2 regions of the Thalassoroseus pseudoceratinae genome follow, and region 1 is predicted to be linked to the other one. Evidence: riboswitches for the same ligand, from Rfam matches in the RefSeq annotation. Region 1 holds a riboswitch; the other holds the start of a gene.
The links. A riboswitch is a leader RNA that binds a small molecule or an ion and turns the genes downstream of it on or off. The one in region 1 is predicted to bind cobalamin.
Positions count from the first base shown of each region.

Region 2: another riboswitch for cobalamin. It lies ahead of G6R38_RS04450 (DUF6580 family putative transport protein); the one in region 1 lies ahead of G6R38_RS09205 (DUF1559 domain-containing protein).

Region 1 is NZ_JAALXT010000002.1:943,275-947,693, reverse strand. It holds gene G6R38_RS09210 (DUF4465 domain-containing protein) at 1-656, opposite strand, end outside; gene G6R38_RS09205 (DUF1559 domain-containing protein) at 840-1,865, opposite strand; cobalamin riboswitch at 1,972-2,160, opposite strand; gene G6R38_RS09200 (TadE/TadG family type IV pilus assembly protein) at 2,398-2,943, opposite strand; gene G6R38_RS09195 (TadE/TadG family type IV pilus assembly protein) at 3,417-3,926, shown strand; gene G6R38_RS09190 (pilus assembly protein TadG-related protein) at 3,936-4,419, shown strand, end outside.
Region 2 is NZ_JAALXT010000001.1:1,205,676-1,210,094, reverse strand. It holds gene G6R38_RS04460 (glycosyltransferase family 4 protein) at 1-1,032, shown strand, start outside; gene G6R38_RS04455 (cobalamin-binding protein) at 984-1,922, opposite strand; gene G6R38_RS04450 (DUF6580 family putative transport protein) at 1,933-2,598, opposite strand; cobalamin riboswitch at 2,913-3,134, opposite strand; gene G6R38_RS04445 (carboxypeptidase-like regulatory domain-containing protein) at 3,218-3,763, opposite strand; gene G6R38_RS04440 (DUF1559 domain-containing protein) at 3,949-4,419, opposite strand, start outside.

The DNA of each region.
Region 1 (4,419 bases):
GTTCCGAGGGCTTCGCCGCTTGCATCAATGCCATAAACACTGAGTTTGAAAAAGTCCGGATCGTCACCCGTTGGGCCACCAAACTGTTTTGTGAACAGGTCGCCATCCCGCATGGAGAGCGCTGTGTAAGTTGTATTGGTGAACTGAGCCGTTTCAATTCGATAACCATCCGGCAGTGTAATGGTCGGCAAGTCGCGAAGCTGATCTTCGTCCGTAGAATCCAGACCGCCGATGTGCCCAAAACCGAGTCCGTAATTGTCGGCTCCTGCGCCGACTCCAGTGCCAGGAAAGGCACTGAACTGGTTCCCGAAGCCGGGCGTCGTCGTGTCGGTTTCATTGGAGACCGCGAACCCACTCCAACTCCCGAAAGTCAGGTCGTACACGTTGGAGAACTCAACCCCGCCACTCTCGATCTTCCCAACCTGAACATCACCGAAACTACCTTGTTCAATCGTGCCATTGGGATCGGGCCCATTGAAGTGTGATTCCGCATCGAGAGGGATATCTTCAAAATCGACCACGGCGGTCAGCAGGGTTCGTTCTTCGAGTGTTTCAACGCATGCCACCGCAACTTGTTGCAGACTCGCACGACGACGTGCCATTCGATTGGGAACGCGTCCGGGCAGCAAATTCTTCAGCCAGTGCGTCAATGTCATAAAATCAATCCTGTGGAAAATCGCTAAAATATAGGAATCAAAAGCCGATTGCTTGTGCGTACGGCGATCGTACAAGTCAGCTGCGTGGTCGATGCGACGGGAAATGTGCAGATCGAGTCAATGACTCTTCATCGCGGTGTTCTTTCTCGCAGCCACTGCCGACATCAAAGACCGTGATACGATCTAGAAGTCGCCGACGACTTCACCGCCCTGCCGCGACAACAATGCCGCGAGTGTAATTACATCGATCGTTTCGCTCACGAATCGTGCCGATCCATCAACGAGCAGGAACTGCGAGCCACCACTGTGATAACTGTGGAACTCCTGACCAAAATCGCAGCCGAGTTTGCCCGGCGGATTCGCGGTGCCGCCGAACGTGATACAGGCTTGCCAACTGGTGTCACCCGCGGATGCATAACGCTCATTCAACGGGGCACTTTGGTCGAAGACGTTTTTGTGTCCGATCCAGATCGAATGAATCCCTTCCGGTGCCTCACCGACGAAAATCGTGTTGGACGTTCCATCGGTGACATCGCGAATGCCGACGCTCGGAGACGAAAGCAACGGGAACATGCCCCGATAAGCTGCGGAACCGGTCCCGCTCCCATAGCTATTCTGACAATTCGTCGCCGGATAACATCGCAAACCGCGTTCACCGTAATTGCCACCGTAGTCGGTCCGCGCAAACAGTGTGCTCGATGATGGCTGATCACCATTCGGCTTGAGCATTTCTCCCGACGGAACCGAGGGGCAAATGTACGTGGTGAGCACTGTTTGGCCCACCGGGATGTTATCCGCGTGAACGTACCACTCGCTTTGATTGATCTGCTGGTAGAGATTGTTCTGTTCCATCCCCGGCAATATCGCAGCGCCCCAACTGAGGGTGAGTGACGAATTCTTCACCGTCGCGTTCGACGCGTTGGTGGCGGACAGGGAACCACCGTAACCGCCTCGCGGAAAACTGCGGTAATTCGAGTGGTAATTGTGCAACGCAATCCCGATTTGCTTGAGATTGTTCTTACATTGCAGACGTCGTGCAGATTCGCGAGCTTGTTGAACCGCCGGCAGTAGCAATGCGATCAAAATAGCGATGATCGCGATGACGACAAGAAGCTCAATCAACGTAAAACCACGCTGTTGCGATGACGTTCCTCGCATTGAGGAGTTACGGCCGCGCAGCATACGCGACGGAGAGAAGCAGCGAGACATCAGTCCGGTCCTTTCAGCGCCAAGAACTTCGGCTGCGGAAAGGCAATCGCGCAGACACCGTGCGCACTCAACAATGCCTCCCAAGGACGCTTGAATCCGAAGCATATCCTGGCAAACCGGTTGGGCCGTATTCTGACTCGCAAGTCGAACGGTTGCCGAACGCCTTCCCACAAGCCCAGCTTGCAGTGGCATCGTGTTCGGCCGCCTTCTTGCACACAGCGGCGGTCCCGTGTCGGATTCTCACCGACTTCCAGTTCGATCCATTCGATCGAACGCCCAACGGGTTTCTTGCGGTCGAGAATAACCAAGTTTGTCAGCGTTGGCAATTCTCAGTTTAATCACTCCCGACGGATTTTATAAAACGAATCAGTCAGCAGCGCGCGACAAACGAAACCGCATTGTGCCCCCTATTCGCTTGTCTTCCCGGATCGACGAATCCGGTAGATGATCAAAGAACCAAGCGCCAGATAACAAATTGAGCCGATAGCGAACTTGATTAGCCATTGGCCGAAATCGTGGTAAAGGTTTTCCATTATTCAATTTCCGTCCGAGAACTGGCTTCGAAGATTCGGCCTTGCAGGGAAAATCCAAACGTGGCCAGCAAATCGGGCACGGGCGACATCCCGTTCGTGTCGGTCACTTCCACGCACACGGTAACCCGCACCTCGTCGGCATCAACGTTCGGCCCGTTGGGCGTGTAGGTGATGCTTGTATTGCCACGTTCTCCGGCATGAGGATCGCTATTAACAAGGGTGCCTTCGATCGTCACTCTCACTGGATCAGTGGTGTTGGTGCCATCGGTCTGGAACGTCAAATTGTGTACCGCCAGGAACTCTTGAACGGTTTCCGCAACTTCATCGGGGGTCGTTCCGATTTTGGCCGCTTCACGAGTTCCTTCAACCGCTGCCGAGCTGACGGCTTGATTTACCAGAACCAAGAAACCGAATTCGAAGATTCCAAGCGTCGCAATCAGCAGGACGGGCAAAGCCAAGATGAATTCCAGCGTGACAACGCCACTTCGCTTGGAACTCTGACTGCGGAACTTAGAAACCTCCATGCGATCGACTGATCGTCGCATGTTTGTCCCTGCGGTTCGTCGTCGCCTCGGTCGTGAAACCATAGCCGTTGTTAACCATGCGAGAAGAATTGTAACCAAGTGTTCCCGGCCGTTAACACTCTGTGTTCATACATGATCCACGTGATTTTCAGCGACGATAAAACGTCACGGCTGTCCGCATTCGTCTGCCGCAGCCGTTGCCATTTGGATCAATGCCGGTGATGCCCAAGTTTAGCAAGTGTTGTGCCGATCCGGTTTTGAGACTGCATCCACAGGGAATTGCGTCGGACTGACAACACAATCGCGAAGCTGAAACCGGAATTGTCAACGGAAGCATACACCCATGGATTGGTTGACCGACGCGACTTGCGGGAAACCGTGACAATTGGCATTTCGGCACGGAGAATGCATTGGGGTTGAGCATCCATTTTCAAAGGTCCGTCTGCTCCCGTGATGGTTGGAAAAGATTCCGTTAGCCGTCTCGGAGGAAATTCATGTTGAGACATCGGAATTCATCTTCATTGACCAAGCAACAAAACCGACGGGCGGTCGTCGTCTTTGAGTTGCTGATGTCGTTGCCGATTTTGATGATCTTCCTCGCAGCGGTGATCGAATTCGGGCTGATCCTGGCCAACATGAAACAAGTCAAGTTGGCGAGCCGAACGGGAGCGAAAGTCGCTGCTGAAACGACCGGACTGAATTCCGGCAACACCGCAACGGTGGCATCCACATTGCGGGCGATCGTTGACGAACAGTTGGAGACGGCGGGATTTGGGGCCAACGCCTCGGCCGGAGTTCGGTTGCAACACACGGTTGCCGGAAACGGCTCCGCAGCCGATGGAACGTGCCCCGAGCAAAACGATCCAGCCATCCCAACCGATTCCGTTCGCGTCACGGTGTGTGTCGAGCTTTCTACCCTGACACCAGATCTTCTAGGAACATTTGGGTTCACAATCGCTGGTCGACGAGTCGAACTCTCGACCACATTTCCCTACGAGGAATAGGCTCCGATCATGATTTCACGCCGCCGTCTTGCGGTTCCATCGTTCTTCCCCGCACATCAACGCAGAGGCATTGCCGCCTTCTGGGTGATCGCAGCCGCTCCGTGTTTCGTCATCATGCTTTGCCTGGTGATTGATATCGGCCGATTGTGGCTCGCGCGTGTCGAACTTGAGGAAGCCTTGGAAGCAGCAGCGTTGGCGAGCGTCAAAGAATGGGGCCAAAACGGTGGCAACGAGACCGAAGATGCCCGTGAACGTGGTCAAGCCTTGGCCGCAGCGAACTTGATCCGTGGCGAAGAACTCGTCCTGGAAAAAAACTTCGATGACTCTGCCGCGGGGGGCCCGAATCAGAATGCCAGTTGCACCGGTGACTTGGTTTTTGGAGCCATTACCACGACGTCTCCGCCGTTTGTATTCGATGCAGGCGAACCCGGTGGATGTGTGCCGGCGAGCGTTCTGATCAACGCCGCCCAACCCAGTGGCGGCATGGGGAACG
Region 2 (4,419 bases), on a different contig from region 1:
TCGCAGACCGAATGGGGAATTGTTCGGCCGACGGGGTGGAAGCAATATTTCGGCAATTTCAAAAAGGTCCGCCGAATCGTCCGGGAACGCGGAATTGATCGGATCCATTGCGGCCGTTGTTTGCCGGAAGGTTGGTTGGCGTGGATGACGAAGCGGATCTCTGGCATCCCGTACGAGTGTTATGTGCACGGTGAAGATGTCGAGACGGCTGCGTGCAGTCGGGAATTGCGATGGATGGTGCAAAGAATCCTGGGTTCTGCCGATCGGCTCATTGCCAACAGCCAGAACACGGCTTCGTTGTTAGAGTCGCAGTGGAACATCCCAACCGATCGGATCACGGTGCTTCATCCGGGGGTTGATACGCATCGGTTCCAACCGGTGGCGAAATCGGACGATGCCCGTCGGGAACTCGGTTGGCGACATCACACGGTAATTCTCACCGTCGGACGACTCCAACGACGCAAGGGGCAGGATATGCTGATCCGTGCGTTGCCGATGATCCGCGAGGCCATTCCGAATGTGTTGTACGCGATCGTCGGTGATGGCGAGGAACGCGAAACGCTTGAGGCATTAGCGGACTCGGTCGGTGTGCGGGATCGGGTGCAGTTCCTCGGGGAAATCGATGACGCCACGATGATCTCCGCCTATCAACAATGCGACTTGTTCGCCCTGCCCAATCGGGCCGTTGGTCGGGACATCGAAGGATTCGGAATGGTGCTATTGGAGGCCCAGGCGTGTGGGCGACCGGTGTTGGCGGGAAATTCCGGCGGAACCGCCGAAACCATGAAGCTCGGCGAGACGGGAATCGTCGTACCATGTGAAACTTCGGAACCCCTTGCGGAAGCGGTGGCGAAGTTGCTGCTCGATCCTCGCACACTCGATGAAATGGGAGCCGCGGGGCGGGAGTGGGTGACGACGAATTTCGATTGGGATTCCCTCGCCCAAAAAGCCGGCGAGATGTTCTTTGGGGAAACCAAGGTCGATCAATCTGTCAACGAGCCGTCCGTTGCCATGACCCAACCCGATCCCTGATGATCGAATTTCATATGCCGACCGTGCAGAATCTCGGCGAGAATTTCAGCAGATTCAACGAGTCTGGGACCGGGGCGGTTGAAGTATTGATTGCCATCGGTGAGGTACACTCGTCCGGTTTGCACGGCTCGCAGGCGACTCCATTCGTCGCATTCGGTGAGCGTTAGTAGTTCCGTCTGCACGCGAGCGATATCGAAGCCGCAAGGCATGATGACGATTACGTCGGGATCGGCAGCGAGTAAGTCATCCCAATTCATCCACGGAGAATGCTCACCGGCTTTCCCCAGGCAGTTGCGTCCACCCGCAATCTCCACAAGTTCCGGAACCCAATTTCCCGCCGCCATCAACGGGTCCATCCATTCCAAACAAGCGATGGAGGGGCGAACAACAATGGATTGCGTCCGGTTCCGCAAATCTGTCAAACGAGACTGCAAATTGGTGGCAAGTTCCCGGCCTCGCTCGGGAACATTCGTCGCTTTGGCAACGGCGAATACGTCGTTCCACACGTCGGGCAAACCCATCGGGGAAAGGGAGATGATGCGTGGGCTGGACCGGACAAATTCGCCAACGGCCCGCTCGACATCATTCAGGCTCACGGCACACACGTCACATTGAGCTTGGGTGATGATGAGTGTTGGTTCTAACTCGTCGAGCGTTTGCGTGTCGACTTCGTAAATCGAGATGGCATCGCGTAGGACCGATTTGACTTGTCGGTCAATTTCTCTGCTGGATGCGGAAGGATCGACACGCGACCGGGAACACACGGGAAGTTGAGCAATGCTCGCCGGGAAATCGCATTCGTGCGACCTGCCGACGAGTTGGTCTTCCAAACCAAGAGCACAAACGATCTCCGTCGCGCTCGGGATCAATGAGACGATTCGCTCGGGCATCGTGTGGGGGTTATCCAGCGATGTCCGCAGAGGTTTGCATCGATGCCTTCACCGAAGCCGTACCGTGTTCAAACTGCCGACCGAAACCGAACAACAGCATCGAGAAGAATCCGCAGCTGATCAGCGAATTTCGGAAGAACGGCAAACCGGCGACGTAGCAGTCCATCAACCCGCTGGCTGTATGCGGATAGAAGCCCATCGTCCACCAACTTCCGAAGTTCGTGATCAGGAAGAACGCAACTTCACTCACAAATGCCAATGTGAGGACCGACATTGCCGTGCATTTCTGACGGAGAAACAGGCCCAAAGTCGCCGTAACAAGGAAGCCGAGATAGACAAATTCCATCCCCCGATAAAATGCCCAGTCGAACTGCCCGGTGAACGCCCAGATTCCAAGATCGCCGAGCAACAGGATTAGCATCGGCACCAAAAATGCCGTGCGTCGGCTTGCGAAGTAGGTCGCTCCAAACAAGACCGTGGCCGAGAATGGCGAGAAGTTCCAAGGGTAAATGGTTTCGCCGGCTGTGATCTTCACTCCCCAAATCGACTGAAGTGCATATGGCAATACCCGCATGCACAAGGCATAGACCATCAAACCGATCAGCAGCTTTCGCGGTGCGTCGTTTTCGTTTGTGGCGTGGTCGCCCGTTGCAGAATTCGTCGAATGGGAGTTCATTGTCACGTTGTTTCTGGTGAAGCCGGGGAAATTAATTCAATGTCGCGATGAAAACCAAACCGGTGAGCAATCATAGGTTTGGATTGTTGGCAGGAAACGGCAGTGCTGCCGAAGGTATTCGCATGCCATTCTTGCGATCGACCTGCCGTCTGTCTATCGCGGCGGGCAACATTAGCAAAGTCACGAAGCAGAAACCGACATGGAGATGCAGATCGGTTGATCGACCGATTCACTCTCTTAGTTGTCACGAGTGTGTCGCACACACGTTTCGTTCGCACTCTGTCGGCTTGCCTGTTCCGCGAGGGAATCCGAGTTTTCAACGACGGTTGGAGGCAGGTCTTCTGGCTTTCGGATCACGCGACTCACTGCGTCTTCCCGCAATTTCTTGCAGTGACTCACCGACCACCAATGATTGGGGGTTGGTGGATAGGCAGTGTTCATCCCCGATTACAGCGGCGGGACCGCGCCGGATTTTCACCGGTCTTCCCTATTCTTTCGCTACCCATGCAGCGAACACCTCAACCGTGCGTCATCATACAACGCCTCGATGAGACGTCAACGCTGGATCGTTGTATTCGGTTCCGAGGGGGAGCGAGGCCGCTGAGCTTGATTTCACATCTTACTTCAGCAAGCGGATCGTGAAATCGTAGGTTGCTTGGCCCTCACTCACGGTTGTTGTGAGTTGGCTCATGCCGGGGTCGTTGAACATGGGGGGGACGGTTTCGATCGCGCCCTCGGCCATTGCATCGGCTTCAGTGGTGCCTTCGGGAACGGGAGTTCCATCGCGACGAGCAATCCGGTTGACGGTCACTCGGTAGTTGCCTGCAACCGCACCGACTTGTTCTTCCAAGCTGAGACCTGCGATCGGCGTGGACAACGTGTAACGACCTTCGGCATCGGTTCGGCCGTACGCGGTTTGTCCACCTCCATTACCGGCAGGATGGAAGGTCACGTTGGCGTCGGAAACGGGTTGCCCGTCGGTGGTGATGATTCCGGAAACTGGAATCAGCTGATTGGCGTATTCAGGAAGCTCCGTGCCACCGCCGCATCCCAAAAGGAGGAGGATGGTCAATAACAGCCAGCTTGGTCGGCCTTCCAAACGAAAAATCCGGGTCATCATGGCGTCTCTGTTGAAGTGGTCTTGCAATCGATTCTGCTTCGGCATGGTGAAGTCGGTGATGGTGAATGCCGAAGGTTTGGCGAGTGAAAATTGACGGTGACGGTTGTTTCGGCGTCCGAATTGCAAAACAAGACGCGAAAACGGATTGATCGCTTTCGCGTCTTGATGAGTTTGCGGCAGCCTTTTCGATGTCGTTGTGAATTTTGGTGCAACGATATCGACGTTGCGGCTTAGAATTCCTGAATGACTTCGCCATCCGCGATACGTTCGAGATTCAAACGGGTCGTTGAGTCTGTGTTGTCGGTTAGGAAACGGACACTGCCGTCGCCCATCAGCACCTGAATGCCACCGGGGTGAAAACTTCCGGTGTAGGCCCAGTTGCCAAGTCGTGGTTTGTATTCCACGCCACTACGAGTCGTGTTGTTTGGGCGGGAATAGCGAAGGCTTAGACCGTTTTGGACCCATCCGCGGGCACCCCAGTTCGCATTGCTACCGTTGGCACAGCAGGCTTTTCGTGTCTCCGCCATCGCGACCGTGTTCGAGGTTCCGTCGGAGATGTCTGCGATTCGGCATTTACTGTTGTCATCAAACATCGTGCGATTGATGCCCGCCCCTTGCCAGTTATCGCAGGTGTTGTAGTTGTTGTAGTAAGTGATGAAGTCGTAATTCGTTCGTTGATCGGGTGTGCCGCTCGGCGAGTT